3 regions of the Streptomyces sp. NPDC001493 genome follow, and region 2 is predicted to be linked to each of the others. Evidence: predicted binding sites of a transcription regulator. Region 2 holds the regulator's gene; each other region holds the start of a gene.

Region 1 (9,848 bases), on a different contig from region 2:
CAGCTCCCGCAGCCGGTCGGGCACGCCGTCCAGTACGGGCTCCTCGTGCACGATCCGGTACAGCACCCCGTGCGAGGTGCCCTCGCCGAACGCGGGCACCCCGGTCGACGCGAACACCGCGACCTGGCCGAGCGCGAAGATGTCGGTCGCCGGGGTGACCGGCCGCCCGGCCGCCTGCTCCGGGGCCATGAAGGACGGGGTGCCGACGGCGACCCCGCTGCCGGTGAGCGAGGTCGCGTCGGCGGCGCGGGCGATGCCGAAGTCGATGACCCGCGGCCCGTCCGCCGCGAGCAGCACGTTGGACGGCTTGAGGTCGCGGTGGACGATGCCCGCCCCGTGGATGACCTGCAGCGCCTCCGCCATGCCCGCGACGGTCAGCAGCACCGTCGGGACCGGCAGCGGACCGTGCTCGGTGACCGCCTGGGCGAGCGAGGGACCCGGCACGTAGGCGGTCGCCAGCCACGGGTGGCGGCCGTCCGTGTCGCTGTCGATGACCGGCGCGGTGTAGAGCCCCTGCACCCGCTGGGCCGCCGCCACCTCCTGCTGGAAGCGCCGCCGGAACTCGGGGTCCTCGGCGAAGTCCGGCCGGATCACCTTGACGGCCACCGGCCGGCCACCCGGTGTGTACGAGAGGTAGACCTTGCCCATGCCGCCGGAACCCAGCCGCGCGGTCAGCCGGTAACCGGCCACCGTGCGCGGGTCGTTCTCCTCCAGGGGGCGGAACACCCCTGTGCCGTCCTGCTGTTGCTGGCCCATGGCTGTGGAACCCCCCGGTCGAGCGTGCCTGAGACGAACGAACGGCACTTTATCCGGCAGGGGTTGGCCGCGCCCGCAGCGTGCGCGACGCCGGACGTGGGTGGTGCGGCGGGATACCTCCGGCGGCGGGAGTCCTCCGGCGGGGGAGCCCGCACGGTCGGTAGGGTCGAGGCCATGCCTTCCCGAGCCCCGCTGCCCCCGCCCCCGCCGCCCGTGGAGATCCGGTCCTGGCCGGACCGTGCCTCCCTGCGCGCCGACCGGGCCCAGGTCCTCGGCGGGCTGGTGCGGCTGCACGTCGGCGGCGGACGGCTCGCCCTGCTGCTGACCTGGGGCGGACTCGCCGCCCTCGGCTGGGCGCTCGTCGGTACGGCGATGGTCTTCTTCGAGGAGTCCCTCGACCCGATCTCCGACCTGATCGCGGTCGTCGTCCTCTTCGTCGGCATCGCCGTGCTCGTACCGGCGGCCGTCTTCCTCGGCCTCGACATCGCGCGGGCCCGCAAGGTCCGCGCGCTGCTGGCCGGCTGGGGCGCGCTCGACCACGACCCCGACCGGGACCCGCCGCTGCGGATGCCCGGCCTCGGACTCGCCTGGCTGCTGGTGTCGTACGCCCTGGGTGCCGTGGGCCTCTTCGCCTGCTTCGCCGTCCCGGCGGCGGCCACGCCGGGCGAGGACCCGTACGGCCTGGTGGTCCTCGGCATGGGGGTCGGCCTCTGCGCGTGGATCACCGGGCTGACCGGCGCGGTCACCGCGGTCTCGCACCGCCGCTGGGTGGTGCGGGTGCTCGGGCACGGCGGGTCCCGCCGGACCGCCCCGGCGGCGGGCTGATCAGCCGGCCGGGCGGAAGGGCCGGCCGACCAGCATGGTCGGGGCGCCGGCGACCCGGGTCAGCAGGACCGTCGCGGAGTTCGGCCCCGCGAGCTTCATCCGGCGGCGTACCTCCTCCGGCTCCACCGCCGAACCGCGCTTCTTCACCGTCAGCACCCCGACCTCCCGCTCCCGCAGCAGCGCCTTCAGCCGCTTCATGTTGAACGGCAGCCGGTCGGTGATCTCGTACGCGGAGGTGTACGGGGAGGAGTACGGCTCGTCGCTGGTGACGTAGGCGATCGTCTCGTCGATCAGCCGCCCGCCGCACCGGGCCACGATGTCGGCGACCAGGCTGGCGCGGATCACCGCGCCGTCCGGCTCGTACAGATAGCGGCCGACCGGGCCCACCGGCGGGGCCGGCAGCGGGGAGCGGGTGGCGAGGGTGGCGCCGGACGGCAGCAGGGTCGCCCGGTAGGAACCGGCCTCGAAGCCCTCGCCGTACCAGAGCACCGCCTCCTTCACGTCCCCGCCGTCCGAGATCCACTCGGCCTCGGCCTCCGGGCCGATCGCCTCGTGCGGGATGCCCGGCGCGATCTTCAGGGCCGCGCGCGGGGCCTTCAGCGCGGCGGCGGTGGCCCAGGAGAGCGGCGGCGAGTACGCCTCCGGGTCGAAGATCCGGCCGCGCCCGCCGCGCCGGGCCGGGTCGACGAAGACGGCGTCGTACCCGGCGGTGTCGATGCCGGTCACGTCGGCGCACCGGACCTCGATCAGCCCGCCGAGGCCGAGCGCCTCGGCGTTGGCGCGGGCCACCTCGGCGGTGAGCGGGTCGCGGTCGACGGCCAGCACCTCGATGCCCGCCCGCGCCAGCGCGATCGCGTCGCCGCCGATGCCGCAGCACAGGTCCGCCACCCGCCGCACCCCGCCCAGCGCCGCGAACCGTCCGGCGCGGTACGTGGCGACGGAGGTACGGGTCGCCTGCTCGACGCCGTCGGGCGTGAAGAACATCCGGTACGCGTCCTCGGCGCCGAACTTCGCCACCGCCCGCTGCCGGAGCCTGGCCTGCCCCAGCGCGGCCGAGACCAGGTCCGGGGCGTGGTCGCGGCGCAGCCGGGTGGCGGTGGCCAGTTCGCGCGCCGGGTCGTGGTCCCGCAGCTCGTCCAGGAGGGCGGCGCCCTCGGGCGTACGCAGGGCGGCGAAGGAGGCGAGCGGGTCGGCGGGGCCGTCACCGGCGGGGAGAGGTGCGTTCACCCGTCCCATTGTGGGCCAGGCCGTGTCCGGCTTGTGGGCCAGGCCGTGTCCGGCCGTTCCCGTCGGGCGGGCGGCGCCGGCCGCCCCGGGCCGTGCCCCCGGCGTCCCGCGGCGTCCCCCGGCGTCCCGCGGCGTCCCCCGGCGTCCCCGGGTTCCGGTCCCGCCGGGGCTGTGCGCCAGGCGGGGGACGCGGCCGGACGGGCGGCGGTGTCGGGCCGGGGGGCCGGGGGACGGGCTGGCAGGATGCGGCGCCATGCAACTAGTACGACAAAAGGAAAAAAACACAGTGAAGTGGCGCAGATCCGGCACGGTCGTCCTGACGGCCCTGCTGGGCGCCGCCCTCGCCGCCGGATGCGGCCGGAGCCCCTCCGGGACCGACCAGCAGACCCACCAGGGCGCGGCGGGCGCGGGCGGCCGCCCGGCGGCCGGAGCCGCCCCGCAGGCCGGCCCGGTCAGCGCCCTCGTCTCGTACGCCGAACAGCTGAAGCGGCGCCAGGCGCAGCGGGTCGCCGTCGCGAAGAAGTGGGGGCTGGCCGAGGTCCCGCTGCTCGCCCCGGCGCCGCCCGCCGAGAAGCCGGAGATCACCAGCCGCGAGGGGTTCGAGGTCGACGACGGCGAGGACCTGCCGCAGGTCTTCACGACCGTCCCCACCGACCAGCGGATCGTCTTCCTCACCATCGACGACGGTGCCGAGAAGGATCCCGAGTTCATCCGGATGATGGACGAGCTGAAGATCCCGTACACCGCCTTCCTCAGCGACTACCTCGCGAGCGAGGACTACGGCTACTTCGCCGGGATGCAGAAGAAGGGCGTCGCCCTCAACAACCACACCCTCACCCACCCCTACCTGCCCGGGCTCTCCTACGCCGAGCAGAAGAAGGAGATCTGCGACCAGCAGGACCGGATCGAGAAGCACTTCGGCAAGCGGCCGGTGCTCTTCCGCCCGCCGTACGGCAACTACAACCGCGACACCCTCGTCGTCGCCAAGTCCTGCGGGATCAAGGCCGTGCCGCTGTGGGCGGAAGAGGCGTTCCCCGACCACATGGACTGGCGGGAGTGGGACCGGGACCTGCACCCCGGCGACATCGTCCTCACCCACTTCCAGGGCCCCGCGCAGTGGAAGGGGACCATGGCCGACATGGTCCGCAACGTCATGAAGGTCATCACGGAGAAGGGGTACGCGGTCGCCCGGCTGGACGACTACGTCTGACCCCCGGGCGGTGTCCGGCAGGCCACGGCCCGGAACGCCGCGTACCGCCCCGGCGTTGTCCCCGCGGACTCCCGGGGGGACCGGCCGGCGCGGCGTCGGGGGCGCGTCCCCGGCCGCGCCGCCGCCCGGACGGCCCGCCCCGGCGGGCGGGCGGCGCCACGCACGGGTACTGAATTGGCACTCCGCTTGACCGAGTGCTAATCGCGGTCATAGTCTCGGTGCTGGCACTCCCCCCTGGAGAGTGCCAGCAGTACCGCGCGACAGGGCAGGTCCGGCACCCGCGACGACGGATCCGGCCCGGCGCGACCCAAGACTGTTAAACCCCGTGAGATCTCCGAAGGGGGAGACCGGATCGTGTCGACCACCAGCTCCAAGGTTGCGATCAAGCCGCTCGAGGACCGCATTGTGGTCCAGCCGCTCGACGCCGAGCAGACCACGGCTTCCGGCCTGGTCATTCCGGACACCGCCAAGGAGAAGCCCCAGGAGGGCGTCGTCCTGGCCGTGGGCCCGGGCCGCTTCGAGAACGGCGAGCGCCTTCCGCTCGACGTCAAGACCGGCGATGTCGTCCTGTACAGCAAGTACGGCGGCACCGAGGTGAAGTACAACGGCGAGGAGTACCTCGTCCTCTCGGCCCGCGACGTCCTCGCGATCATCGAGAAGTAATTCACCCACATTTGCTGTGTGTTCTGCGCCCCTGGCCCCCTGCGAAATAACAAGCCGGGTGGCGAGGGGCGCAGTTCGTTCGAGAGGGAAAACAGCCCATGGCGAAGATTCTGAAGTTCGACGAGGACGCCCGTCGCGCCCTTGAGCGCGGCGTCAACAAGCTTGCCGACACGGTCAAGGTGACGATCGGCCCCAAGGGCCGCAACGTCGTCATCGACAAGAAGTTCGGCGCGCCCACCATCACCAACGACGGTGTCACCATCGCGCGCGAGGTCGAGCTCGACGACCCGTTCGAGAACCTCGGTGCCCAGCTGGTGAAGGAGGTCGCCACCAAGACCAACGACGTCGCCGGTGACGGCACCACCACCGCCACCGTCCTCGCCCAGGCGCTCGTCCGCGAGGGTCTGCGCAACGTCGCCGCGGGTGCCTCCCCGGCCGCCCTGAAGAAGGGCATCGACGCCGCGGTCAAGGCCGTGTCCGAGGAGCTCCTCGCGACCGCCCGTCCGATCGAGGACAAGTCCGACATCGCCGCCGTGGCCGCGCTCTCCGCGCAGGACCCGCAGGTCGGCGAGCTCATCGCGGACGCGATGGACAAGGTCGGCAAGGACGGTGTCATCACCGTCGAGGAGTCCAACACCTTCGGTCTGGACCTCGAGTTCACCGAGGGCATGGCCTTCGACAAGGGCTACCTGTCCCCGTACATGGTGACCGACCAGGAGCGTATGGAGGCCGTCCTCGACGACCCGTACATCCTGATCCACCAGGGCAAGATCGGCTCGATCCAGGAGCTGCTCCCGCTGCTGGAGAAGGTCATCCAGGCCGGCGGCTCGAAGCCCCTGCTGATCATCGCCGAGGACGTCGAGGGCGAGGCGCTCTCCACCCTCGTCGTCAACAAGATCCGTGGCACCTTCAACGCCGTCGCGGTGAAGGCCCCGGGCTTCGGTGACCGCCGCAAGGCCATGCTCGGCGACATCGCCACCCTCACGGGTGCGACCGTCATCGCCGAGGAGGTCGGCCTCAAGCTCGACCAGGCCGGTCTGGACGTGCTGGGCACCGCCCGCCGCGTGACCGTCTCCAAGGACGACACGACCATCGTCGACGGCGGCGGCGACGCCGGTGACGTCAAGGGCCGCGTCAACCAGATCAAGGCCGAGATCGAGAACACGGACTCCGACTGGGACCGCGAGAAGCTCCAGGAGCGCCTCGCGAAGCTAGCCGGCGGCGTGTGCGTGATCCGCGTCGGTGCCGCCACCGAGGTCGAGCTCAAGGAGAAGAAGCACCGTCTGGAGGACGCCATCTCCGCGACCCGCGCCGCGGTCGAGGAGGGCATCGTCTCCGGTGGTGGCTCTTCCCTCGTCCACGCCGTCAAGGTCCTGGAGGGCAACCTCGGCAAGACCGGCGACGAGGCCACCGGTGTCGCGGTCGTGCGCCGCGCCGCCGTCGAGCCGCTGCGCTGGATCGCCGAGAACGCCGGCCTCGAGGGTTACGTCATCACCTCGAAGGTCTCGGACCTCGACAAGGGCCAGGGCTTCAACGCCGCCACCGGCGAGTACGGCGACCTGATCAAGGCCGGCGTCATCGACCCGGTCAAGGTCACCCGCTCCGCCCTGGAGAACGCCGCGTCCATCGCGTCGCTGCTGCTCACGACCGAGACCCTGGTCGTCGAGAAGCCGGCCGAGGAAGAGGCCGAGGCCGGTCACGGCCACGGTCACTCCCACTAGTACCGCCCCGCTCACCGGCCCCCGGGCCGGTGAGCGGCACGAAGCCGGTGCCCCCGTCGCGGGGGCACCGGCTTCGCCGCGTCCCGGCCCGACCGGGGCCGGCGTCCCGCCCGGGTCCGGATCCTCACTTCGGGCCGTACTTGCGTCCCGTCCGCGAGGTCATCTCGCCCAGCAGACTGCGCGGGGTCACCTTCACCAGCCCCATCAGCGCCTTGTACCGGGCGTCCGGCACCGACACCGTCCGGCCGCGCGCCAGGTCGGCCAGGGCGGCGGTCACCAGTCTGTCGACGTCCAGCCACATCCAGCCGGGGATGTTCCCGGTGCCCATCCCGGCCCGCTGGTGGAACTCCGTCCGTACGAAGCCGGGGCAGAGCGCCATCAGCCGCACCCCGGACCCGGCCAGGTCCTTGGCGGCGCCCTGGGTGAACTGGACGACCCACGCCTTCGACGCCCCGTACGTACCGCGGGGGACGAACGCCGCGACCGAGGCGACGTTGACGATCCCGCCCCGGCCGCGCTCGCGCATCCCGGCCGCCGCCGCCGAGGTCAGCCGCAGCACCGCCTCGCAGTGCACCTTCAGCATCGCCAGCTCGTCGTCGAGCGGCACCTCCAGATAGCGCCCCTTGTTGCCGAAGCCCGCGTTGTTGACGAGGAGTTCGACCGGATGGCCGCGGTCGCGGAGGCGTTCCTCGACGGCCGCGATCCCGGCGTCCCGGGAGAGGTCGGCGGTGAGCACCGTGGCCTCGATGCCGTGCCGGTCGTGCAGTTCGGTGGCCTGGTCCCGCAGCCGCTCGGTGTCCCGGGCGACCAGCACGAGGTTGTGCCCCTGTCCCGCGAGCCGCCGCGCGAACGCGGCGCCGATGCCCGCCGTCGCGCCGGTAATCAGTGCAGTCGTCATGCGCGGCACGTTAGTGGTCCCGCCCCGCTCCCCGCGCACCCGTCCCACCGTCGCCGGTGCGCGGGCCGCCGCCGCCGGTGCGCGCGGTGGGCGGCCGGTTGACGTACGGCACCCGGGGCGGGTGCCGCCCCTCCGGCACCGGACGTCAACACCGCGTGCGCCACGACCTCCCCGGAACGGGTTGTCCCGGCGCTTTCCGGGCAGGGGACCGGAAAACGGGAACGGACAGAGGGACGGCGGGGGCGGAGGGCGCGGTGCGGGGAGGAGGGTGACGCGGCGTTCCGAAGCCGTAAAGATCCTCCCTCGGCACGAGGGTGCATCCTTTGCCTACCCATTACTCTTGTCGCAAGGCCACGCTGTGTGGCCATGGAGGAGTGAGATGAGGAGCAGCAACCCGGTCTTCTCGCGACGTGGGTTCAGCCGCGACAGCGGTACCGCGGGGTACGCGGCGCCGCAGGCCGGGGCCACCGTCACGGGTGAGAACCCCTACGCGCAGGGCACCGCCCATCCGTACGCCACCAACCCCTACGCACAGCAGACGCCGCCCGGAGTCCGTTCCGGTGCGATGACCATCGACGACGTCGTCAGCCGCACCGCGATGACGCTCGGCACGGTCGTCGTCGGCGCCGTGCTCGCCTGGTGGCTCCTGCCGATCGACACCGAGAACCTCGGCACGTCCTACGGCATCGCCGCCGGAGCCGCGATCATCGGCTTCGTCCTGTCGATGGTCAACTCGTTCAAGCGCAAGCCGTCCCCGCCGCTGATCCTGGCCTACGCGGCGTTCGAGGGCATCTTCCTCGGCGTCGTCAGCAACGTCGTCGACGCCTACGTCAGCCCCGGCGCCGCCATGCAGGCCGTGCTCGGCACCATGGCCGTCTTCGGCGGCGTCCTGCTCGCGTACCGGACCGGCCTCATCCGGGTGACCCGCCGCTTCTACGGCTTCGTCATGGCCGCCCTGATCGGCTTCGTGCTGCTGATGCTCGTCAACGCCCTCTTCGCCGTCTTCGGCGGCGGCGACGGCCTCGGCTTCCGCAGCGGCGCGCTCGGTGTCGTCTTCGGCATCGTCGCCATCGTGATCGGCGCCTGCGTCCTCGCCCTGGACTTCAAGGTGGTCGAGGACGGCATCGCGTACGGCGCTCCGCGCGAGGAGGCATGGACGGCCGCCTTCGGCCTCACCGTGACCCTGGTCTGGATCTACCTGGAGATGCTGCGCCTCGTCGCGATCCTCAGCGGCGACGACTGATCCCGTACCGCCGACTCCCGTCGCGCCGATCCACGGACGGCCCGCAGGCACCGCCTGCGGGCCGTCCGCATGTGCCGGGGCGTGTGCCGGGGCGGGTGCGGGGCGCGTAGGGTCGCGGAGTGCTTGATACAACCCCCTTGATCACTGCCGTGGACCGTTTCGCCGACCGGCTGCGGGCCGCCCCGCAGAGCCGCCTCCAGCAGGGCACCGCCGCACGGGCGCTGGAGGCCGCGCGGGAGCTGAGCGCCCGCGCGCAGCGCGTGGAACGGCCGGGGCGGGAGCCGTACGTCATGCCGGACGGCGGGATGTTCGGCGTCGGGGACCAGGTGGCCGTCGCCGGTCACGACCTGGCCGTGGCATTGGAAACGGCCCCGCCCGAGGAGCTGGACGAGGCCGTGCGGTACGTGACGGAGGCGGCGGCGGAGGCCTTCGCCTGAAGGCCGCGGGACAGCCCCCGGAGCCCGGGGCCCGGCGCGGAGACCTCCGCGGGAGCTGTCCGGGTCCGGGTCAGAACGAGGCGATGACCCGGTCCGCGAGGATGTAGACGTTGTCCGTGCCGCAGGAGAAGGTCAGCGCGTAGGCGCCGGAGACGCCCGAACCGCCCAGCAGCACCGGCTGCTCGCCCGCGCGCAGGGAGTCCGCGAGCCGCTCGGCCGTCTCCCGGTGGCCCGGGGTGATGCAGAGCGTGGTGCCGTCGGTGAAGACGTACACGTCCAGGGTGCCGAGCGGACCGGGGCGTACGTCCGCCAGCTCGGTGCCCGTGTCGGCGAGCTCCTCCAGGCGGTTGACCGTGCGCTCGTGGTCGGTGACCACCGGCGTCCGGACCGGGACGAAGTCCGGGTGGGACGGGTGACGGCGGCGGGCGGCGGCCAGCTCGGGGGACTCGTCGGCGAACTCCGCCGCCCCCGGCTCCTCCGCCGGCTCGGTGAACTCCTGCATCACGTCGTTCATGGCCGCGTCCTCGGGGTGGGCGGGGCGGGCCGCGAAAGCGGTGTACGCCGTCTCGTCGGTCTCGTCCGCCTCCTCGGCGTACGGGAAGGTCAGCGCCTCCAGGCCGGCGAAGTCCGCCTGCCGGGGCAGGAAGTACGAGGCGTCCTCGCCCAGCCCGGCCAGTCCGCCCAGCAGCGACGGGGCGTCGGCCGCGTCACGGGCCTCCTGCGCCGCCCAGAAGGCGCGCGCCTCGGCGAGTTCGCGCTCCCGCTCCTCGGCGAGGGCCTCGGACACGGCCGCGCGTATCTCGTCGGCGGGCGCGGCACCGGCACGGCCCTGCGCGGGCACCGTACGGGCGCGGTCCCGGTCCCTGGC
Region 2 (9,848 bases):
CGTCGCCCCACACCCGCTCGATCAGCTCCGCGTCGTGCCGGCCCTCCACGTAGATCCGCCCGGCCCGCGCCACCCGCGCCCGCGCACCCGGCACCGCCACCGACCCGGAGGCCGTACGCGCCGGAACCACCGGACCGCCGGACGACGGGCGCACCAGCGTCACCACCCGCCCCTCCAGCAGGAAGCCGCGCGGCTCCATCGGGAACACCCGGTGCTTGCCGAACCGGTCCTCCAGCGTCACCACCGGCCCCTGGGCGGACTTCTCGCAGCGGATCACCGCACCGCAGAAGCCGGTGGACACCTCCTCCACGACCAGATCCGGATCGGCGGGCACCTCGGGCACGGGGGCGGACCTCTTCCACGGCGGGGTCAGGTCCGGCTGGTAACTGCGCATGGCACGACGATAATTCGGCCGCCGTCCCGCGCGGGGGACCGCCCGCCCCGGCGGACGGCCTTCACGCCTTCATGAGCTTCATGTGCTTCACGCCTTTACGCCTTCACGCGCTTCACACGCCGAAGCGCCCCGCCAGCAGCTCCCGCTGCGCCCGCACGAACGCCGCGTCCACCGCCGCCCCGTGCCCCGGTACGTACACCGCGTCCTCGCCGCCCAGCGCCAGGAGCCGGTCCAGGGCGGCGGGCCAGCGGGCGGGCACCGAGTCCGGGCCCGTCTGCGGCTCACCGGACTCCTCGATCAGGTCCCCGCAGAGCACCACCGCGGGCGCCCCCGAGGAACCGGCCCCGGGCACCAGGACCGCCAGATCGTGCCCCGTATGGCCCGGCCCCACATTGGCGAGCACCACCTCGCGCCCGCCGCCCAGGTCGAGCGTCCAGCGGTGGCACACCTCACGGCCGGGGAACACCAGCGCGTCCACCGCCTCCGCCGCGTCGTGCTCGGGCAGACCGTTGCGCACCGCGTCGGCGTGCATCTCGTCCACCGACCGCCGCATCCGCGCCGCCGCCCCGTACGCCCCGAACACCTCCGTGCCCGCGAAGGCCGCGGTGCCGAAGACATGGTCGAAGTGGGGATGGCTCAGTGCGACATGGGTCACTCTGCGGCCCAGCAGCCGCTGCGCCTCGGTCCGCAGCCCGACGCCCTCGCGCAGGCTCGCCCCGGTGTCCACCACCAGCGCCCGGTCCGTACCGGCGACCAGGGCGGCGGTCGCGTCCCAGCCGGGAAGCCGTCGGCGGCCCACCCCGTGGCCCAACCGCTCCCAGCCCAGCTCTTCCCAAGAGAGGTCCATGAGGAGACGCTATCCGCATCGACCTGCGCGGTCTCGCGGACCGCGGCCGGTCGCCCTTGCCCGGTGCCCTCCCCACCCCCGTACACTGGCCGGGGGAAAGCTGGCACTCAGACGCACAGAGTGCCAGGCAGAAGCCACCACGACCGACAGCTGGAGGTGTGCGCGATGCTCAGCGAACGCAGACTTGAAGTGCTGCGCGCCATCGTCCAGGACTACGTCGGCACCGAGGAGCCGGTCGGCTCCAAGGCGCTCACGGAGCGGCACCGGCTCGGGGTCTCCCCGGCCACCGTCCGCAACGACATGGCGGTGCTGGAGGACGAGGGCTTCATCGCCCAGCCCCACACCAGCGCCGGGCGCATCCCCACGGACAAGGGATACCGCCTCTTCGTCGACCGGCTCGCGGGCGTCAAGCCCCTGTCGTCGCCGGAGCGCCGGGCGATCCACAACTTCCTGGACTGCGCGGTCGACCTCGACGACGTCGTGGCCCGCACGGTACGGCTGCTCGCGCAGCTGACCCGGCAGGTCGCCATCGTCCAGTACCCCTCGCTGACCCGCTCCACGGTGCGTCACGTGGAGCTGCTGGCCCTGTCGCCGGCCCGGCTGATGCTGGTCCTGATCACCGACACGGGCCGGGTCGAACAGCGTATGATCGACTGCCCCGCGCCGTTCGGCGAGACCCCTCTCGCCGATCTGCGGGCCCGGCTCAACAGCAGGGTCGTGGGACGCCGCTTCAGCGACGTCCCCCAGCTCGTGCAGGACCTGCCGGAATCCTTCGAGAACGAGGACCGCGGGACGGTTTCCACGGTCCTTTCCACTCTCCTCGAAACGTTGGTCGAGGAGACGGAGGAGCGGCTGATGATCGGCGGCACCTCCAACCTCACCCGCTTCGGGCACGACTTCCCCCTGGTGATCCGGCCCGTGCTGGAAGCGCTGGAGGAGCAGGTCGTCCTGCTGAAGCTGCTCGGTGAGGCCACGGACTCGGGCATGACCGTACGGATCGGGCACGAGAACGCCCACGAGGGCCTCACCTCCACGTCCGTCGTCACGGTCGGCTACGGTTCGGGCGACGAGGCAGTCGCCAAACTCGGCGTGGTCGGACCGACCCGCATGGACTACCCCGGAACGATGGGAGCGGTACGCGCAGTGGCACGTTACGTCGGACAGATCCTGGCGGAGTCGTAAGTGGCCACCGATTACTACGCCGTGCTCGGCGTACGGCGCGACGCGTCGCAGGACGAGATCAAGAAGGCATTCCGTCGGCTCGCCCGCGAGCTGCACCCGGATGTCAACCCCGACCCGAAGACCCAGGAGCGGTTCAAGGAGATCAACGCCGCTTACGAGGTGCTCTCCGACGCCCAGAAGAAGCAGGTCTACGACCTGGGCGGGGACCCGCTGTCGGCCTCGGGCGGCGGCGGCGCGGGCGGCTTCGGCGCCGGCGGCTTCGGCAACTTCTCCGACATCATGGACGCCTTCTTCGGCACGGCGTCGCAGCGCGGACCCCGTTCGCGCACGCGGCGCGGCCAGGACGCCATGATCCGGCTGGAGATCGACCTCGCCGAGGCGGCCTTCGGAACCACCAAGGACATCCAGGTCGACACCGCCGTCGTCTGCACCACGTGCAGCGGCGAGGGCGCGGCCCCCGGCACCTCGGCCCAGACCTGCGACATGTGCCGCGGCCGCGGTGAGGTGTCCCAGGTCACCCGGTCCTTCCTCGGCCAGGTCATGACCTCGCGGCCCTGCCCGCAGTGCCAGGGCTTCGGCACCGTCGTGCCGACCCCCTGCCCGGAGTGCGCCGGCGACGGCCGCGTCCGCTCGCGGCGCACCCTCACGGTCAAGATCCCCGCGGGTGTCGACAACGGGACCCGCATCCAGCTGGCCGGCGAGGGCGAGGTCGGCCCCGGCGGCGGTCCCGCCGGTGACCTCTACGTCGAGATCCACGAGGTCTCGCACCCGACGTTCCAGCGGCGCGGCGACGACCTGCACTGCACGGTCACCATCCCCATGACGGCGGGCGCGCTCGGCACCAAGGTGCCGCTGGAGACGCTCGACGGCGTGGAGGAGATCGACATCAGGCCCGGCACCCAGTCCGGCCAGTCGGTCCCGCTGCACGGACGCGGCATCACGCATCTGCGCGGCGGCGGCCGGGGCGACCTGATCGTGCACGTCGAGGTGCTGACCCCCAGCAAGCTCGACGCGGAGCAGGAACGCCTGCTGCGCGAGCTGGCCAAGCTGCGCGGCGAGGAGCGGCCCACCGGGCAGTTCCAGCCCGGACAGCAGGGTCTCTTCTCCCGTCTGAAGGACGCCTTCAACGGCCGCTGAGGCCCGTACGGCTCCGTACGTACACATCCGCACCGCCCGCCGGGATCCGTCCCGGCGGGCGGTGCGCGTGTGTCCGGCCACCACGCAGGGCGCCGGACCGGACGACCGCGTACGGCTGCGGCACGGCGGACCGGATCTGGCACGTCGTACGGATGCGGCACGGCGGACCGGACGTGGCACGTCGTACGGATTCGGCACGGTGGACCGGACATGGCACGATGCGGGGATGTCCTCCCTGACCGATCTCTGCCGATATCCGATCGTGCAGGCACCGATGGCGGGCGGGACCTCCTCCCCCCGGCTCGTCGCCGCCGTCGCCGACGCGGGCGGGCTCGGCTTCCTCGCCGCCGGGTACAAGTCGGCCGAGGAGATGCGCCAGGAGATCGACCAGGTCCGCGCGGCGACCGGCGGCCCCTTCGGCGTGAACCTCTTCATGCCGCAGCCCCCGCCCGCCGACCCCGGCGCCGCCGCGGCGTACCGCGACCGCCTCGCGGCCGAGGCCATCACGTACGACACCCCGCTCGGCGACCCCGACGGCGGTGACGGTTACGACGGCTCCGACGGTTACGACGCCAAGGTGGCGGCCCTGCTGGCCGAGCCGGTCCCGGTGGTCTCCTTCACCTTCGGCTGCCCCAGCCGCGACACCCTGGACGCCTTCGCCCGCGCCGGTACGTACACGATCGTCACGGTCACCACCGCCGAGGAGGCGCGCGACGCCCAGTGGGCCGGGGCCGACGCCGTCTGCGCCCAGGGTGTCGAGGCGGGCGGCCACCAGTCCACCCACCACGACGACCCGCGGGCCGACCACACCGGCATCGGGCTGCTCACCCTCGTCACCCAGGTCCGCGAGACCGTCCAGCTGCCGGTCGTCGCGGCGGGCGGGCTGATGCGCGGCGCGCAGATCGCCGCCGTCCTCGCGGCCGGTGCCGACGCCGCCCAGCTGGGCACCGCCTTCCTCGCCTGCCCGGAGTCCGGCGCGCACCCGCTGCACAAGCAGGCCCTGACCAGCCCGATGTTCGTCCGTACCGCGCTCACCCGCGCCTTCTCCGGACGGCCCGCCCGGGGCCTGGTAAACCGTTTCGTCCGCGAACACGACCCGTACGCCCCCGCCGCCTACCCCCAGGTGCACCGCGTCACCGCCGGGCTGCGCAAGGCGGCGGCCCGGGCCGGGGACGCCCAGTCCATGGCGCTCTGGGCGGGGCAGGGCCACCGGATGGCACGCGAGCTGCCCGCCGGGGAACTCGTCGAACTGCTCGCGGCGGAAATGTCGGAGACGGCCCAGCGCGCCGTCGGCATGAGGAGTGAACAGTGACCGCACCGGTCTTCGTCGTCGAGAAGCTGCCCAGCGGGCCCGAGTTCGTGCTGGAGGGCCCCGAGGGACGGCACGCCGTCTCCGTGAAACGCCTCCAGCCCGGCGAGGAGGTCGTGCTGACCGACGGGCTCGGCCGCTGGGCCGAAGGCGTCGTACGCGCGGCCGAGGGCAAGGACCGGCTGGTCGTCGCCGTGCGGCCGGTCCAGGAGGAGGAGCTCCCCGCGCCCCGGATCACGGTCGTCCAGGCCCTGCCCAAGGGCGACCGGGGCGAGGTCGCCGTCGAGACGATGACCGAGACCGGCGTCGACGCGATCGTGCCCTGGCAGGCCGGCCGCTGCATCACCCAGTGGAAGGGCGACCGGGGGCTCAAGTCGCTCGCCAAGTGGCGCTCCACCGCCCGCGAGGCGGGCAAGCAGTCCCGCCGGGTGCGGTTCCCCGAGGTCGCCGAGGCGATGTCCACCAAGCAGGTCGCGGCCCTGCTGGCCGTCGCCGACTTCGCGGGCGTGCTGCACGAGGACCGCGACTGCGACAGCGAACCGCTGGCCACCGCCGAACTCCCCGCGACCGGCGAGATCGTGCTCGTCGTCGGCCCCGAGGGCGGGGTCTCCCCGCAGGAGCTGGATGCCTTCGCCGCCGCCGGGGCCCGTACCTACCGGCTGGGCCGCAGCGTGCTGCGCACCTCCACCGCCGGGACCGCCGCGACCGCGCTGCTGCTGGGACGCACCGGCCGCTGGGGCTGATTCGGTACGGGCGGCCGACGCCCGTGCCGCCCGGCAGCGGGCGGCCCCCGCCCCGATACGATGGGCCGAACGGATCATCAGCGTCACCACCACCCACCGAGGAGGCCGGCCCATGGCGGGAGAGCCGCAGTCCGACTGCCTGTTCTGCAAGATCGTCTCGGGGGAGGTCCCGGCGACCATCGTCCGCGAGAGCGACACCACCGTCGCCTTCCGGGACATCAACCCGCAGGCACCGACCCACGTCCTGGTCATCCCGAAGGTCCACTACCCGGACGCCGCGTCGCTCGCCGCCGCCGAACCGCAGATCGCCGCCGACGTGCTGCGCGAGGCCGGCGCGGTCGCCACCGAGGACAAGGTCGACGGCAACGGCTACCGCGTGGTCTTCAACACCGGCGCAGGCGCCGGCCAGACCGTCTTCCACGCGCACGCGCACGTCCTGGGCGGCCGCGGCCTCCAGTGGCCCCCCGGCTGACCGGAGCGCCCATCCATGTCCGCACGTGAGCTGGTGGTGCTCGGCACCGCCAGCCAGGTCCCCACCCGCCACCGCAACCACAACGGCTACCTGTTGCGCTGGGACGGCCAGGGCATCCTCTTCGACCCCGGCGAGGGGACCCAGCGCCAGATGCTGCGGGCCGGTGTCGCCGCGCACGACATCGACCGGATCTGCGTCACCCACTTCCACGGCGACCACTCCCTCGGGCTGGCCGGGGTGATCCAGCGGATCAACCTCGACCGGGTCCCGCACCCCGTCACCGCCCACTACCCGGCGAGCGGGCAGCACTTCTTCGAACGGCTCCGGTACGCCACCGCCTACCGCGAGACCGTCGAGCTCACCGAGGCCCCGGTCGCCGCCGACGGGGTGCTCGCCACCACCGACGCGTACACCCTGGACTCGTTCCGGCTCTCGCACCCCGTCGAGTCGTACGGCTACCGCCTCACCGAACCGGACGGGCGCCGCATGGTCCCCGCGCTCCTCGCCGCCCACGGCATCCAGGGCCCCGACGTCGGCCGCATCCAGCGCGAGGGCTCCCTCGACGGCGTCCCGCTCGACGCGGTCTCCGAGCACCGGCCCGGACAGCGGTTCGCGTTCGTCATGGACACCAGGCTGTGCGACGGTGTGTACAGGCTCGCCGAGGGCTGCGACCTGCTGGTCATCGAATCGACCTTCCTCGACGAAGACCTCGCCCTGGCCACAGACCACGGCCACCTGACCGCCGGCCAGGCGGGCCGGGTGGCCGCCGAAGCGGGCGTACGCCACCTCGTACTCACCCACTTCTCCCAGCGGTACGACGACCCGGAACTCTTCGAGGTCCAGGCCCGCGCCGCCGGGTTCGAGGGCGCACTGACCGTCGCCCAGGACCTGACCGTGGTACCGGTCCCCACCCGGCACCACTGAGACATCACCGATGAACCGGCGCCCACCCGGGCACCACCGACCCACCCGCAGGTGCCGGCCGACCCCGGCACCACCGATCCACCGATCCGCCGACCCACCGGTGCCCACCCGGCACCACCGCAGTACCGGTGCCGACCCCGGCACCACAGCACCACCGATTCACGTCACCACCCCCCTCCGTGAGCGAGACACCGTGCACCTCCCCAAGGCAGAACTCCACCTCCACATCGAAGGGACCCTCGAACCCGAGCTGGCCTTCGCGCTGGCCCGGCGCAACGGGGTGACCCTGCCCTACGCCACCACCGACGAGCTGCGCACCGCGTACCTCTTCGACGACCTGCAGAGCTTCCTCGACCTGTACTACGCGCTGATGGCCGTGCTCCGGACCGAGGAGGACTTCGCCGAACTCGCCGACGCCTACCTCACCCGGGCCGCCGCCCAGGGCGTCCGGCACGCGGAGATCTTCTTCGACCCGCAGGCGCACACCGCCCGGGGCGTGCCCATCGGCACCGTCATCGAGGGCCTCGGCCGCGCGCTGGAGCGCAGCGAGGAGACGCACGGCATCTCCACCCAGCTCATTCTCTGCTTCCTGCGCGACCAGTCGGCCGAATCGGCCCTGGAGACGCTGGAGGCCGCCAAGCCGTACCTGCACCGCATCACCGCCGTCGGCCTCGACTCCGCCGAGGTCGGCCACCCGCCGGCCAAGTTCCGAGAGGTCTACGAGGAGGCCGGGAAGCTCGGCCTGCGCAAGGTCGCCCACGCGGGCGAGGAGGGCCCGCCGGAGTACATCCGCGAGGCCCTCGACGTCCTCGGCGTCGAGCGCGTCGACCACGGGCTGCGCTGCATGGAGGACCCCGAGCTGGTCGCCCGGCTCGTCGCCGACCGCGTACCGCTCACCCTCTGCCCGCTCTCCAACGTCCGGCTGCGCGCCATCGACATCCTGGAGGAGCACCCGCTGCCCGCCATGCTGGCGGCCGGGCTGCACTGCACGGTGAACTCCGACGACCCGGCCTACTTCGGCGGATACGTCGGAGACACCTTCCACGCGGTCCACGAGGCGCTCGCCCTCGACCACGAGCAGCTGCGCACGCTGGCCCGCAACTCCTTCGAGGCGGCCTTCCTCGACCACGACGAGGAGCGCAGGGCGCGCTACCTGTCCGAGGTCGAGGCGTACGCGTTCGACTGACCGTCCCCGCCCGCCGGACCGGCCGTCCGGAACGCGCTCCGCCCCAGCCGCCTGCGGCGCAGGGCGGGTACGGCGAGTTCCGTGACGGCCTGCTCCGGCGCGCCGAGCTTCGGTACGGCCCCGGGCAGACCGCCCGTCGTCGCGGCGAGCAGCGCGGCCGGTGCGCCACCGCGGCGGCGCACCGAACCGGGCACCAGCGGACGCCCGCCGGCGTGCAGGGCCACCGCCGTGACCGGGGCCGCCACCAGCAGGGTCGCCGCCCCGAGGATCAGGCCCATCGCGGGGAACCCGGCCCCCTCGGAGAGCACGCTGCCCAGCACCGGCCCGCAGGCCACCCCCACCGAGGAGGCGGACCCGGCGAGCACCGCCCAGCGGCCCCGTATGTCGAGCGAGGCGGCCAGGCCGATCAGGTACGAGAGGACCACCGGGTAGACGGTGTTCCACAGGATCTCGCCGGTCGCGAACGAGCCGAGACCGCGCGCCGAGGCGCTCAGCACGATGCTCCCGGCGATGACGACCGTGCCGCAGCCGATCGGGACCGCGCGGCCCAGCCGGGAGCCCAGCGCCCCGGCGCCCATGACCCCGAGCAGTCCGGCGCCCAGTGCGGCGGCGAACACCGCGCCGACGGTGACCTCGGAGAGCCCGACCTGGTCCACGCCGATCCGGCTGCTGACACCCCAGAGCGCGTTCTGCGCCATGGACCAGACGAGCATGCCGCCCGCCAGCAGGAGACCCGAACGCCGGTGCGGCAGGCGGCCGGTGACCGGGGTGCCGGTCGCGACGGGGACCGGTGTGCCGAGCCGGGAGGTGGCCGGCCAGACCAGCAGGGCGACCAGCGCGATGGCGGCGAAGGGAAGCCGGTGGCCGCCGCCCAGGTGCGGGATCGTCAGGTAGAGGGCGCCCGCGGTCGCGGAGACGCTGAGCAGCCCGAGCGAGGAGGTGCGGTGCGGGTCGCTCTGCGCCGCGATCCCGGACGCGGCCACGGCGGTGGCCGTACCGGAGCCGAAGCCGCCGACCACCGCGCCCAGCACCACCAGCGGCACCGAGGTGGTCAGCGCGGCGCAGCCGTACCCGGTGACCGCGAGGAGCAGCCCGAGCCGCGCGGGGCCACGGGCCCCGAACCGCTCGACCCGGCCCGCGAGCGTGAAACCGGCGGAGGCCGAACTCAGCAGCAGGGCGCTGCCGACGAGGCCGGCCTGAGCGGTCGTCAGGCCGAGATGGGCGCTGAGCCGCCCGACGACGGTGGGAAGGAGGTAGGCAGCGAGGTAACCGGCGGTGAACACGGCGACCAGGGGCCACGCGGCGCGAGGGCGCGAGGACATGGGCGTTCCTGAAGACATGCCGGAGGCCGGCAGGGGGGTGTGGGGAGAGGTGGAGCAGGGGTGAAGAGAGGTGGGGGAGCACCAGGGTGACGCGAGAAATGGGGGCGTAGGGCGGTTCCCCGCTCTTCCCACCCGATCGTGTTCGCCGGGCAATTTGTATCAAGCACGCACAGGTGATCGAAAGGCGGGATTATGTGATCCGCGTCACTTATGTGTTTGTTGTCGTTCCACAGGGGTAGCGGTGCAGGTTCGCCCAGGCCGGCCGGAGTGGCGCGAGGGCGTGTGGGGCCTGCGGAAGCGCATGTGAATCGGGCAGACTGACCGGATTCCGC
Region 3 (9,848 bases), on a different contig from region 2:
GCGCCCCTCACCGTCGTACCGGACCCACGTTCCCTCGGGCGCGAGCGCCTGGCCGTCGACGTACTCACCGGTCTTCTCCAGCCGGGCCGCGAAGTCGTTCATGTACTGGATGTGGGCCGAGATCTCCTCCGGGGTCCACTTGTCCATCGGCACGTCGTTGGCCGGAGCCGGGGCACCCCGGTAGTGCTTGAGCATCAGGTACTTCGCCATGGTGTCTCTCCTCGCTGCGGCGACCGTGTGAGCGGTCGCGTCCGTCACGCCCGTGGTCGCGTCCGTCGCGTCCGTGGTCGTCGAGTCCGTGGTCGCGTCCGTCGCGTCCGTGGTCGTGGTCGCGTTCGTCGCTTTCACTACGGGGACGGAGCCGGTCGCGGGTTCTCGACATCGCCGGGCAAGAAACTTCCCGGACCTCTCCCGACCACTCCCAGCGTGCTGCCCGGCTCTCCGGGTGTCCAACGAGCGGATGCCCAACGAGCGGGAGCCCAACGAGCGGATGTCCAACGAGCGGATGTCCAACGAGCGGATGTCCAGCTCCCCTGCGCGATCCGCCACGCGCGCCCAGCTCTCCACGTGTCCAACGAACGCAGGCCTGGCAAACGCGTGACCGACGACGCCACCCGCAGCGGGTACGGCGGAGTACGACGCGCCGGTCAGTCGCCCAGGACGCGGCCCAAGGCGCGGCGGGCACGGGCCGGGGCGGCCGGATCGCGAGTGAGCTGGAGGAAGTGGTTGAGAGAGAGCATGATGCCCACGAGTTCGAAGACCATCTGCTCGGCGTCCGTGTCCTCCGGCAGCTCTCCCGCCCTGACCGCCCACTGGACGTGAAGACGCAGGTCGCGACGCCACAGATCGCTCAGCCCCGCGACGGAGTCGCGCACCGGGCCCTCGCGCCCGTCGAACTCGGTGGCCGCCGCGGCGAAAAAGCAGCCGCCGGGCAGTACGTTCCGCTCCAGCAGCGACACCCACGCCTCGCACAACGCCCGCAGCCGCGCCAGACCGGCCGCCACGTCCCGTACCTTCTCCGGCACCTCCCGGGCGAACAACTCGGCCGCGGCATCCAGGACGTCGAGTTGCAGGCGTTCCTTCGTGCCGAAGTGGCCGAGCACTCCGGCCTTGCTCATCGCCAGTTCAGTGGCCAGGCGCCCGATGGTGAGCCCTTCGAGCCCGTCCGCCGAGGCGATCACCAGACCGCGCTCCAGAATGCGCTGCCGGGTGCGGCGGGTCTCCACGACCGAGTTCCGAGGGCTCATGGGAGCCGATCATAGTCCCGCACGAACCATTTAGCTTCCGACCGATCGGTTGCTATATTCCGGAGGAGTCGCCACCCGGCCACCCACCCGGCCGGCCGGTACCGCACGGCGGCGGGCCGGTACCGCACGGCGGCCGGCCGGTACCGCATGGCCTGACCGAAGGAGTGCAGCCTTGTCCGGGTCCCGCATCACCTCCCTGGGGCACTACCAGCCCTCCCGCGTGCTGACCAACACCGAGCTGGAAAGCATGGTGGACACCAACGACGCCTGGATACGGCAGCGCACGGGAATCGCCACCCGGCGGATCGCGGGGGACGGCGAGTCCGTCACCGACCTGGCCTCGGCAGCCGCCGGAAAGGCACTGGCCGCCTCCGGTCTGGAGCCCGCCGACATCGGCCTGGTCACCGTGGCGACCTGCTCCGCCGTCGACCGCTGCCCCTCCACCGCCGCCCAGGTCGCCGCGCGTCTCGGCATTCCCTCGGCGGTCTGCTTCGACCTCAACAACGGCTGCGCCGGTTTCTGCACCGCGCTCGCCTGCGCCGACCACACCGTGCGCGCCGGAGCCGCCCGGCACGCGCTCGTCATCGGCGCCGAGAAGATGTCGGACGTCACCGACTGGACGGACCGTTCCTCCTGCATCCTGCTGGGCGACGGCGCGGGCGCCGCCGTGATCAGCGCCGCCGAGCAGGGTGACGCCGGAATCGGACCGGTGACCTGGGGCTCCGATCCCACGCGCGCGCAGGCGGTTCGACTGGCGGGCGCGTGGCAGCCGCGGTTCACGCAGGAGGGCCAGGCCGTCTACCGCTGGGCCACCACCGAACTGCCCGCCGTGGCCCGGGAAGCCTGCCTCCGTGCCGGAATCCTCCCCGCCGACCTGGGCGGGGTCGTCACCCACCAGGCCAATCTGCGGATCATCGAGTCCCTGACCCGGCAGCTCGGCCTGCGCGACGACGTCGTCATCGCCCGCGACGTCGTCGAATCCGGCAACACCTCCGCCGCCTCGGTGCCACTCGCCCTGTCCAAGCTGTCCGAACGCGGCGAACTGCCCTCCGGCACACCGGTACTGATCTTCGCCTTCGGTGGCGGACTCTCCTGGGCCGGCCAGGTCGTCACCTGCCCCTGACCAGTCCGGCCGTTCCAGGCCAGTCCAGGCCGTTCCAGGCCGGTCCGGGCCTTCCGGACCGCGCCGACCGCCCCGGTCAGGCGGCATCCGTGGGAGCGCCCGCACCCGCCGCGTAGTCGCGCAGCTCCAGCGCCGCGTTGATGCTCCGCCCCTCCTCTCCGGAGGCGAGCGTCGGCTCGGCCAGGGCCTGGTTGCGGGCCGCGAGGGCCTCGGCCGTACGCGGCGCGAGGACGGCGAGGCCGCTGTGCGCGAGGGCCTGGTTGGCCTCCACGAACTCCCGCAGCCCGCTCTCGTACGCGGCGAAGGCGGCCGTGTGGTCCTCCCGCACGGCCAGTTCACCGGCGAGGACGTACGCGCCGATCAACGCGATGCTCGACCCCTGCCCGGAGAAGAAGGACGGGGCGTACGCGGCGTCGCCGACGAGCACGACCCGGCCCGTGGACCAGGACGGCAGGTGGATCTGACCGGCCACGTCGAAGAAGAGGTCGTCCGCCTCCCGCATCGCGGCGACCATGCGCGGGACCTCCCAGCCCTCGTCGGCGAAGACGGAGGCGACGAGCTCGCGCTGGGCGGCCGGGTCGCGGAACGCCGCCGCCGGTACGGTCGTCGGCGCCAGGTCCGAGGCGAACACCAGGAAGCCGTGCAGGTCCTCGGTCTCCTCCACGGCGTACAGGACCGCGCCCTTGCCCGGGGTGTTGCGGATGACGCCCTCGTGGCTGAGGCCGAAGTCGTTGGGCAGGGTGAAACCGGCGAAGCTCTGGCCGAGGGAGCGGTGGTACCGCTCCTCGGGCCCCATCACCAGCCCCCGGGTGTGCGAGTGGATGCCGTCCGCCCCCACGACCAGGTCGAACGTGCGCCGGGACCCGCCGCGGAACACCACGTCCACGCCCCCGTCGGCCCCGTCGCCCCGGTCGTCCAGCGTCGCGATCGAGTCGCCGAAGAGGAACTCGACGTCGTCGCGGACGAGGCCGTACAGGAGGTCGGCCAGGTCGCCCCGGCGTACCTCCACGTCCCGGCCGTCCACCCCGCCGGTCATGGTCTCCGGCCGGAGTGCGGCCCGTACCGAACCGTCCGGGTCCAGGAACGACACCTGCCGGCTGTCCACGTGCGCGTCCCACAGCCGGGGCAGCAGCCCCATCCGCTCCACGACCGCCAGGGCGGTGCCCCGGATGTCGATGGGGTAGCCGCCGCCGCGTACCGCGTCCGCCTTCTCGACCACCGTGACCGCGAAGCCGTACCGGTGGAGCCAGTAGGCCAGCGCGGGGCCCGCGATGCTGGCGCCGGAGATCAGGACGCTGCGCGGGCGGGGCGCGGTGGTGCCCGTACCGGCGGCCGTACCGCGACCGGATTCCGTACCGTAGGTGCTGGTCATGAGGTGTCCCCTCTCGACAGGCACGCAGACTCTCACCATCTACGTAACTTAGGTATCTTTTTTGCGGGCGCGAGAAGCCCGTGGAGCGATGCCGCGAACCCAACTATATACCTAACTTAGGTATCCAAAGGAGTGGCATGAGCGCCCAGGAGCCGCACGCGGCAGACCGCGACGACCCCGAAGGCGGTTCCGACGCGGCGTTCGATCTCGTGGCCGAGATGCTGCCGCGCATGGCTCAGCTCAGCAACACGCTCAACAAGGGGCGGCTGCCCGAGCACGCCATGGAGACCGCCGGACTCGCCCTGGAGCGGCCGTCGATGTCCGTCCTGGTCACCCTGCACATGGCCGGGACCCCGCTGCGCATCGGCGAGATCGCCGCGCGCATGCAGGTGGTCGGGCCGCACGTCACGCGTCAGGTCAACGGGCTGGAGAAGCGCGGACTGGTCCGCCGCGTCACCGACCCCGAGGACCAGCGCGCCCGGCTCATCGAGCCGACCCCGGAAGGCGCGGCGGGCGCCGAACGCTACATGCGGACCATCCTCGGCTGGTTCGGCGGAGCGCTCGCCGACTGGTCCGACCGGGACCGGCGGGAGCTGGGACGGCTGCTGGGGCGGCTCGTGGACGACTTCACCCGCCACCTGTCGGCGCTGGACGCGGAGTAGCGCCCCCTCGGTGACCGCCTCGGTGGCACCCGCGCCGCATCCCCTCCGCGGACCCTCGCCCGGCGCCCCGGCAGAAGAACGCATCACGGGCTTGCGGTTGCCGCTGCGGCAGCTTCTACCGTCCTTCTCAGGGCCGGAAGAACCCGGACCCGTACGGGGCAAGGCGAATCGACCCCCGTACCGAGCATTCGTTTCCAGCTCCTGGTACGCGAACGAGGGCACGCGAACAAGCGGCACGCGAACATGCGGCACGTGAACATGCGGCACGTGAACATGCGGCACGTGAACATGCGGCACGTGAAGGAGACGGCCATGGCCTGGCCCATCGCGGAGGTCGCCCGGATGTCCGGGGTGACCGCACGGACCCTGCGTCACTACGACGAGATCGGGCTGCTGCCGCCCGCCGGCATCGGCTCGAACGGGCACCGCGTCTACGAGGAACGCCAACTGCTGCGGCTGCAGCAGATCCTCGTGCTGCGGAGCCTCGGCGTCGGGCTGCCCGAGATCGGCCGCATCCTGGCCGAACAGGTCGACGAACTGGCGGCCCTGCGCGGCCACCACCGTCGGCTGCTCGCCGAACGCGACCGCCTCGGCACCCTGGCCGCGGCCGTCCACCGCACCATCCGCGAGCTGGAACTCTCCCGAGAGGACGGCACCACCATGACCAGCATCAACCGGCCCGAGAACCTCTTCGAGGGCGTGCGCCCCGAGCAGTACGGGGAGAGCCTGCGGGACTTCCCGGAGCACGCCGAAGCGGTCGAGCGGCACACCTCCGGCCTGACCGGGGACGAGATCGCGGCCGGGCAGCGGGAACGTACGGCGCAGATGATCCGGCTCGCCGAGTTCCTGGCCGCGGGCCTGCCCGCCGACTCGGCGCCCGTGCGGGAGCACGTGGACGCGCGGTACCGGGCGCTGACCGAGCTGCGCCCCGTCACCGCCGACGAGCACCTCGCCATCGGGCGCTCCTGCGTGGAGAACCCGCAGTGGCGCGCGGCGTACGAGGCCATCGCGCCGGGCCTCGCCGCGTACCAGCGGGACGCCATCGAGGCGTACCACTCGGTCCGCCCGGCCTGACCGGACCGGACCGGCCTCCGGGGCACCCGGCCCGACCGGACAGCCCTGAACGCCCGGCCCGACCGGACAGCCCTGTACGCCCGGACCGCCCTGCACCCCCGGCCCGGCCTCCGGGGCGCCCGCGGAAACACTTCGGCCCCCAGGACGAATCCTGGGGGCCGAAGCTACAGCTGGACGCTGCGGGGGTGGAACCACCGATCCCTGAAGGGGATCAGAAGTCCATGTCACCGCCCGGCATGCCACCCGGGGCGGCCGCGCCGGCCTTCTCGGGCTTGTCGGCGATGACGGCCTCGGTGGTGAGGAAGAGCGCGGCGATGGAGGCGGCGTTCTGCAGAGCGGAGCGCGTGACCTTCGCCGGGTCGAGAATGCCCTCGGCGATCATGTCGACGTACTCGCCGGTCGCGGCGTTGAGGCCGTGACCGATCGGCAGGTTGCGGACCTTCTCCACGACGACGCCACCCTCGAGACCACCGTTGACGGCGATCTGCTTGAGCGGGGCCTCCAGCGCGAGCTTGACGGCGTTGGCGCCGGTGGCCTCGTCGCCCGTCAGGTCGAGCTTGTCGAAGACGGCGGACGCCTGGAGCAGAGCCACGCCACCACCGGCGACGATGCCCTCCTCGACGGCGGCCTTGGCGTTGCGCACCGCGTCCTCGATGCGGTGCTTGCGCTCCTTGAGCTCGACCTCGGTGGCGGCACCGGCCTTGATGACGGCCACGCCGCCGGCCAGCTTCGCCAGACGCTCCTGGAGCTTCTCGCGGTCGTAGTCCGAGTCGGAGTTCTCGATCTCGGCACGGATCTGGTTGACGCGACCCTGGACCTGGTCGCTCTCACCGGCGCCGTCGACGATCGTCGTCTCGTCCTTGGTGATGACGACCTTGCGCGCGGAGCCCAGCAGGTCGAGACCCGCGTTCTCCAGCTTGAGGCCGACCTCCTCGGAGATGACGGTGCCACCGGTGAGGATGGCGATGTCGCCGAGCATGGCCTTGCGGCGGTCACCGAAGCCCGGGGCCTTGACGGCGACGGACTTGAAGGTGCCACGGATCTTGTTGACGACCAGGGTCGACAGGGCCTCGCCCTCGACGTCCTCGGCGATGATCAGCAGCGGCTTGCCCGACTGCATGACCTTCTCCAGCAGCGGAAGGAGGTCCTTCACGTTGGAGATCTTCGAGTTGACGATGAGGATGTACGGGTCGTCGAAGGACGTCTCCATACGCTCCATGTCGGTCGCGAAGTACGCCGAGATGTAGCCCTTGTCGAAGCGCATACCCTCGGTGAGTTCCAGCTCCAGACCGAAGGTCTGGGACTCCTCGACGGTGATGACGCCTTCCTTGCCGACCTTGTCCATCGCCTCGGCGATCTTGGCGCCGATCTCGGTGTCGGCGGCGGAGATGGAGGCGGTCGAAGCGATCTGCTCCTTGGTCTCCACGTCCTTGGCCTGCTCCAGCAGAGCGGCGGAGACGGCCTCGACGGCCTTCTCGATGCCCCGCTTGAGGGCCATCGGGTTGGCACCGGCGGCGACGTTGCGCAGACCCTCGCGGACGAGCGCCTGGGCGAGAACGGTGGCGGTGGTCGTACCGTCGCCGGCGACGTCGTCCGTCTTCTTGGCGACCTCCTTGACCAGCTCCGCACCGATCTTCTCGTACGGGTCCTCGAGCTCGATCTCCTTGGCGATGGAAACACCATCGTTGGTGATCGTGGGCGCGCCCCACTTCTTCTCGAGGACGACGTTACGGCCCTTGGGGCCGAGGGTGACCTTGACGGCGTCGGCGAGCTGGTTCATCCCGCGCTCGAGACCGCGCCGTGCCTCCTCGTCGAACGCGATGATCTTGGCCATGTGAAGTGGTCCTCCCGGACAGGGGTGGATTGCTCCGGACCGAGAGGCGCCCGCGACGGACGGCCTGCGTGCCCGGCGGTTCCTTGCCCCGCCGCGCCTGCGGGCCTCACCGGCCCGGTCCAAGTTTCTGTCACTCTCACCTGGAGAGTGCTAACGCCAATGATTAGCACTCGACCCCTGCGAGTGCAAGCGTCCTCCTCGTCCTGGGGACAAGCCCGGGCCGCCCCGCAGGCGAGTCGCAGGCGCTCCGCGGGCAACCTCCGGGCCCCCACGGGCCCTTCCGGGCCCCGCGGAACGCGAACGCGCGCAGGGCCCGTACCCCTGACGGGGACGGGCCCTGCGTGCGTGAGAAGTGTCGTTGCCGACCGCGTCCGATCTCAGCCCACGGCGAGCTTGACCATGTCCGCCTGCGGCCCCTTCTGGCCCTGCGAGATCTCGAATTCAACTCGCTGACCCTCTTCGAGGGTGCGGTATCCGTCCATCTGGATCGCGCTGTAGTGGACGAAAACATCCGCACCACCGTCGACCGCGATGAAGCCGTACCCCTTCTCCGCGTTGAACCACTTGACGGTGCCCTGAGCCATGCCTAACTCCCCTATTTCTGGCCCCTGCACAGGACCGCACTTCGCGGACCCGGGTCAGAACTCACCCTCCGACAGGAGAGGGTGCGTGCGCCGGAACGCGTCGACCGCGGCCGAATGTATCTGCCCAACTGCCCTCTGCAACAGGTCAATCGGACGAGAATTCTGGTCGCGGCGGAACGCCCGAACATGAGGATTTGTTGAGAATTTTGGGCAAGTCGGGCCAGACAAAGGCCACTTAAGGCACAGAGGGCTTCCGGACTTTGGCTACATCTTGTCGCGCGTCGGCGCGATCTCACACCCGCCCGACACGGGCGGCGGAGGGGGCTTCCCCAACTGTACCGCGCTCAACCCTACGGAATTGCCCCCTCCGCGTCGTACGCGAAGGGGGCAACGGTGCGCTGCGGAACGGCGGTCGGGGACCCCGCCGGACGACGGGGTCCCGGACCGGCCGTCGGGGTCAGCAGCCGCCGGCGACGGCGGGGATGATCGAGACGCCGGCGCCGTCCGGCGTGGCCGCCTGGAGGCCGCCCTCGAAGCGGACGTCGTCGTCGTTGACGTACACGTTGACGAAGCGGCGCAGCTTGCCCTGGTCGTCCAGGACGCGCGCGGCGATGCCCGGGTGGTCCTTCTCCAGGGACTCGATGACCTCGGAGAGGACGGTGCCCTCGGCCGAGACCTCGGCCTGGCCGCCGGTGTACGTGCGCAGGATGGTGGGGATGCGGACCTTGACGCTCATGGGGATTGCCTTCCTCGGTTCTCGGGTGGTCAGTGGGCCGCGAGGCCCGCGTCGCGGAACGCGTCCAGGCTCGGGCGGATGGTCGCCGACAGGCCGGTCGTCGGGGAGACGGCGTCCAGGGTCTTCAGGCCGTCACCGGTGTTCAGGACGACGGTGGTCAGGGTCGGGTCGAGCAGGCCGGCCTCGATCAGCTTCTGCGTCACGCCGACGGTCACGCCGCCCGCGGTCTCCGCGAAGATGCCCTCGGTGCGGGCGAGCAGCTTGATCGCGTCGACGACCTGCTCGTCGTCGACGTCCTCCACCGCGCCGCCGGTGCGGCGGGCGATGTCCAGGACGTACGGGCCGTCGGCCGGGTTGCCGATCGCGAGCGACTTGGCGATCGTGTTCGGCTTCTGCGGGCGGACCACGTCGTGGCCGGCCTTGAAGGCGGTGGAGACCGGGGAGCAGCCCTCGGCCTGGGCACCGAAGATCTTGTACGGCTTGTCCTCGACGAGACCGAGCTTGATCAGCTCCTGAAGTCCCTTGTCGATCTTGGTGAGCTGGGAGCCGGACGCGATCGGGATGACCAGCTGGTCCGGGAGCTGCCAGCCGAGCTGCTCGCAGATCTCGTACGCGAGGGTCTTCGAGCCCTCGCCGTAGTACGGGCGGAGGTTGACGTTGACGAAGCCCCAGCCCTCGCCCAGCGGGTCGCCGATGAGCTCGGAGCAGAACCGGTTCACGTCGTCGTAGTTGCCCTCGATGCCGACGAGTTCGCCGCCGTACACCGCGGCCATGACGACCTTGCCCTCTTCCAGGTCGTGCGGGATGAACACGCAGGAGCGGAAGCCGGCCCGCGCGGCGGCGGCACCGACCGCGCCGGCGAGGTTGCCGGTGGAGGAGCAGGAAAGGGTGGTGAAACCGAAGGCGCGGGCTGCCTCGACGGCGATCGCGACGACGCGGTCCTTGAAGGAGTGCGTCGGGTTGCCGGAGTCGTCCTTGACGTACAGGCCGCCGGTGATGCCCAGCTCACGGGCGAGGTTGTCGGCCTTGACCAGCTTGGTGAAGCCGGGGTTCATGTTGGGCTTGTCGGCGACATCGGCGGGCACCGGCAGCAGCGGCGCGTAGCGCCAGATGTTGTTCGGGCCGGCTTCGATGCGCTTCTTCAGCTCTTCGGGGGAGCCGCTCGGCAGGTCGTACGCCACTTCGAGCGGCCCGAAACAGGACGCGCAGGCGAAAA

What was found. The regulator HrcA, encoded in region 2, represses chaperone genes, less so after heat shock. The targets are predictions, from matches to a motif close to TTNGCACTCNGNNNNNCNGAGTGCNAA.
Region 1: the regulator HrcA is predicted to act here: its motif matches at 4,193-4,219, upstream of groES (co-chaperone GroES).
Region 3: the regulator HrcA is predicted to act here: its motif matches at 7,476-7,502, upstream of groL (chaperonin GroEL).

What each region holds. Positions count from the first base shown of each region.
Region 1 is NZ_JBSFHV010000015.1:9,044-18,891, reverse strand. Features, by position in the region: gene ACWCWD_RS21380 (serine/threonine-protein kinase) at 1-756, opposite strand, end outside; gene ACWCWD_RS21375 (hypothetical protein) at 931-1,581, shown strand; gene ACWCWD_RS21370 (THUMP-like domain-containing protein) at 1,582-2,817, opposite strand; gene ACWCWD_RS21365 (polysaccharide deacetylase family protein) at 3,062-4,018, shown strand; gene groES (co-chaperone GroES) at 4,373-4,681, shown strand; gene groL (chaperonin GroEL) at 4,780-6,402, shown strand; gene ACWCWD_RS21350 (SDR family NAD(P)-dependent oxidoreductase) at 6,527-7,300, opposite strand; gene ACWCWD_RS21345 (Bax inhibitor-1/YccA family protein) at 7,680-8,543, shown strand; gene ACWCWD_RS21340 (hypothetical protein) at 8,663-8,980, shown strand; gene ACWCWD_RS21335 (hypothetical protein) at 9,051-9,848, opposite strand, start outside.
Region 2 is NZ_JBSFHV010000004.1:174,037-183,884, reverse strand. Features, by position in the region: gene ACWCWD_RS08565 (DUF3097 domain-containing protein) at 1-394, opposite strand, end outside; gene ACWCWD_RS08560 (MBL fold metallo-hydrolase) at 507-1,241, opposite strand; gene hrcA (heat-inducible transcriptional repressor HrcA) at 1,407-2,423, shown strand; gene dnaJ (molecular chaperone DnaJ) at 2,424-3,560, shown strand; gene ACWCWD_RS08545 (nitronate monooxygenase) at 3,787-4,872, shown strand; gene ACWCWD_RS08540 (16S rRNA (uracil(1498)-N(3))-methyltransferase) at 4,869-5,612, shown strand; gene ACWCWD_RS08535 (histidine triad nucleotide-binding protein) at 5,725-6,084, shown strand; gene ACWCWD_RS08530 (ribonuclease Z) at 6,100-7,008, shown strand; gene ACWCWD_RS08525 (adenosine deaminase) at 7,202-8,194, shown strand; gene ACWCWD_RS08520 (MFS transporter) at 8,158-9,516, opposite strand.
Region 3 is NZ_JBSFHV010000027.1:64,535-74,382, reverse strand. Features, by position in the region: gene ACWCWD_RS30465 (YciI family protein) at 1-210, opposite strand, end outside; gene ACWCWD_RS30460 (TetR/AcrR family transcriptional regulator) at 648-1,247, opposite strand; gene ACWCWD_RS30455 (beta-ketoacyl-ACP synthase III) at 1,420-2,370, shown strand; gene ACWCWD_RS30450 (FAD-dependent monooxygenase) at 2,447-3,742, opposite strand; gene ACWCWD_RS30445 (MarR family winged helix-turn-helix transcriptional regulator) at 3,880-4,404, shown strand; gene ACWCWD_RS30440 (MerR family transcriptional regulator) at 4,717-5,478, shown strand; gene groL (chaperonin GroEL) at 5,690-7,312, opposite strand; gene ACWCWD_RS30430 (cold-shock protein) at 7,690-7,896, opposite strand; gene ACWCWD_RS30425 (MoaD/ThiS family protein) at 8,354-8,632, opposite strand; gene thrC (threonine synthase) at 8,662-9,848, opposite strand, start outside.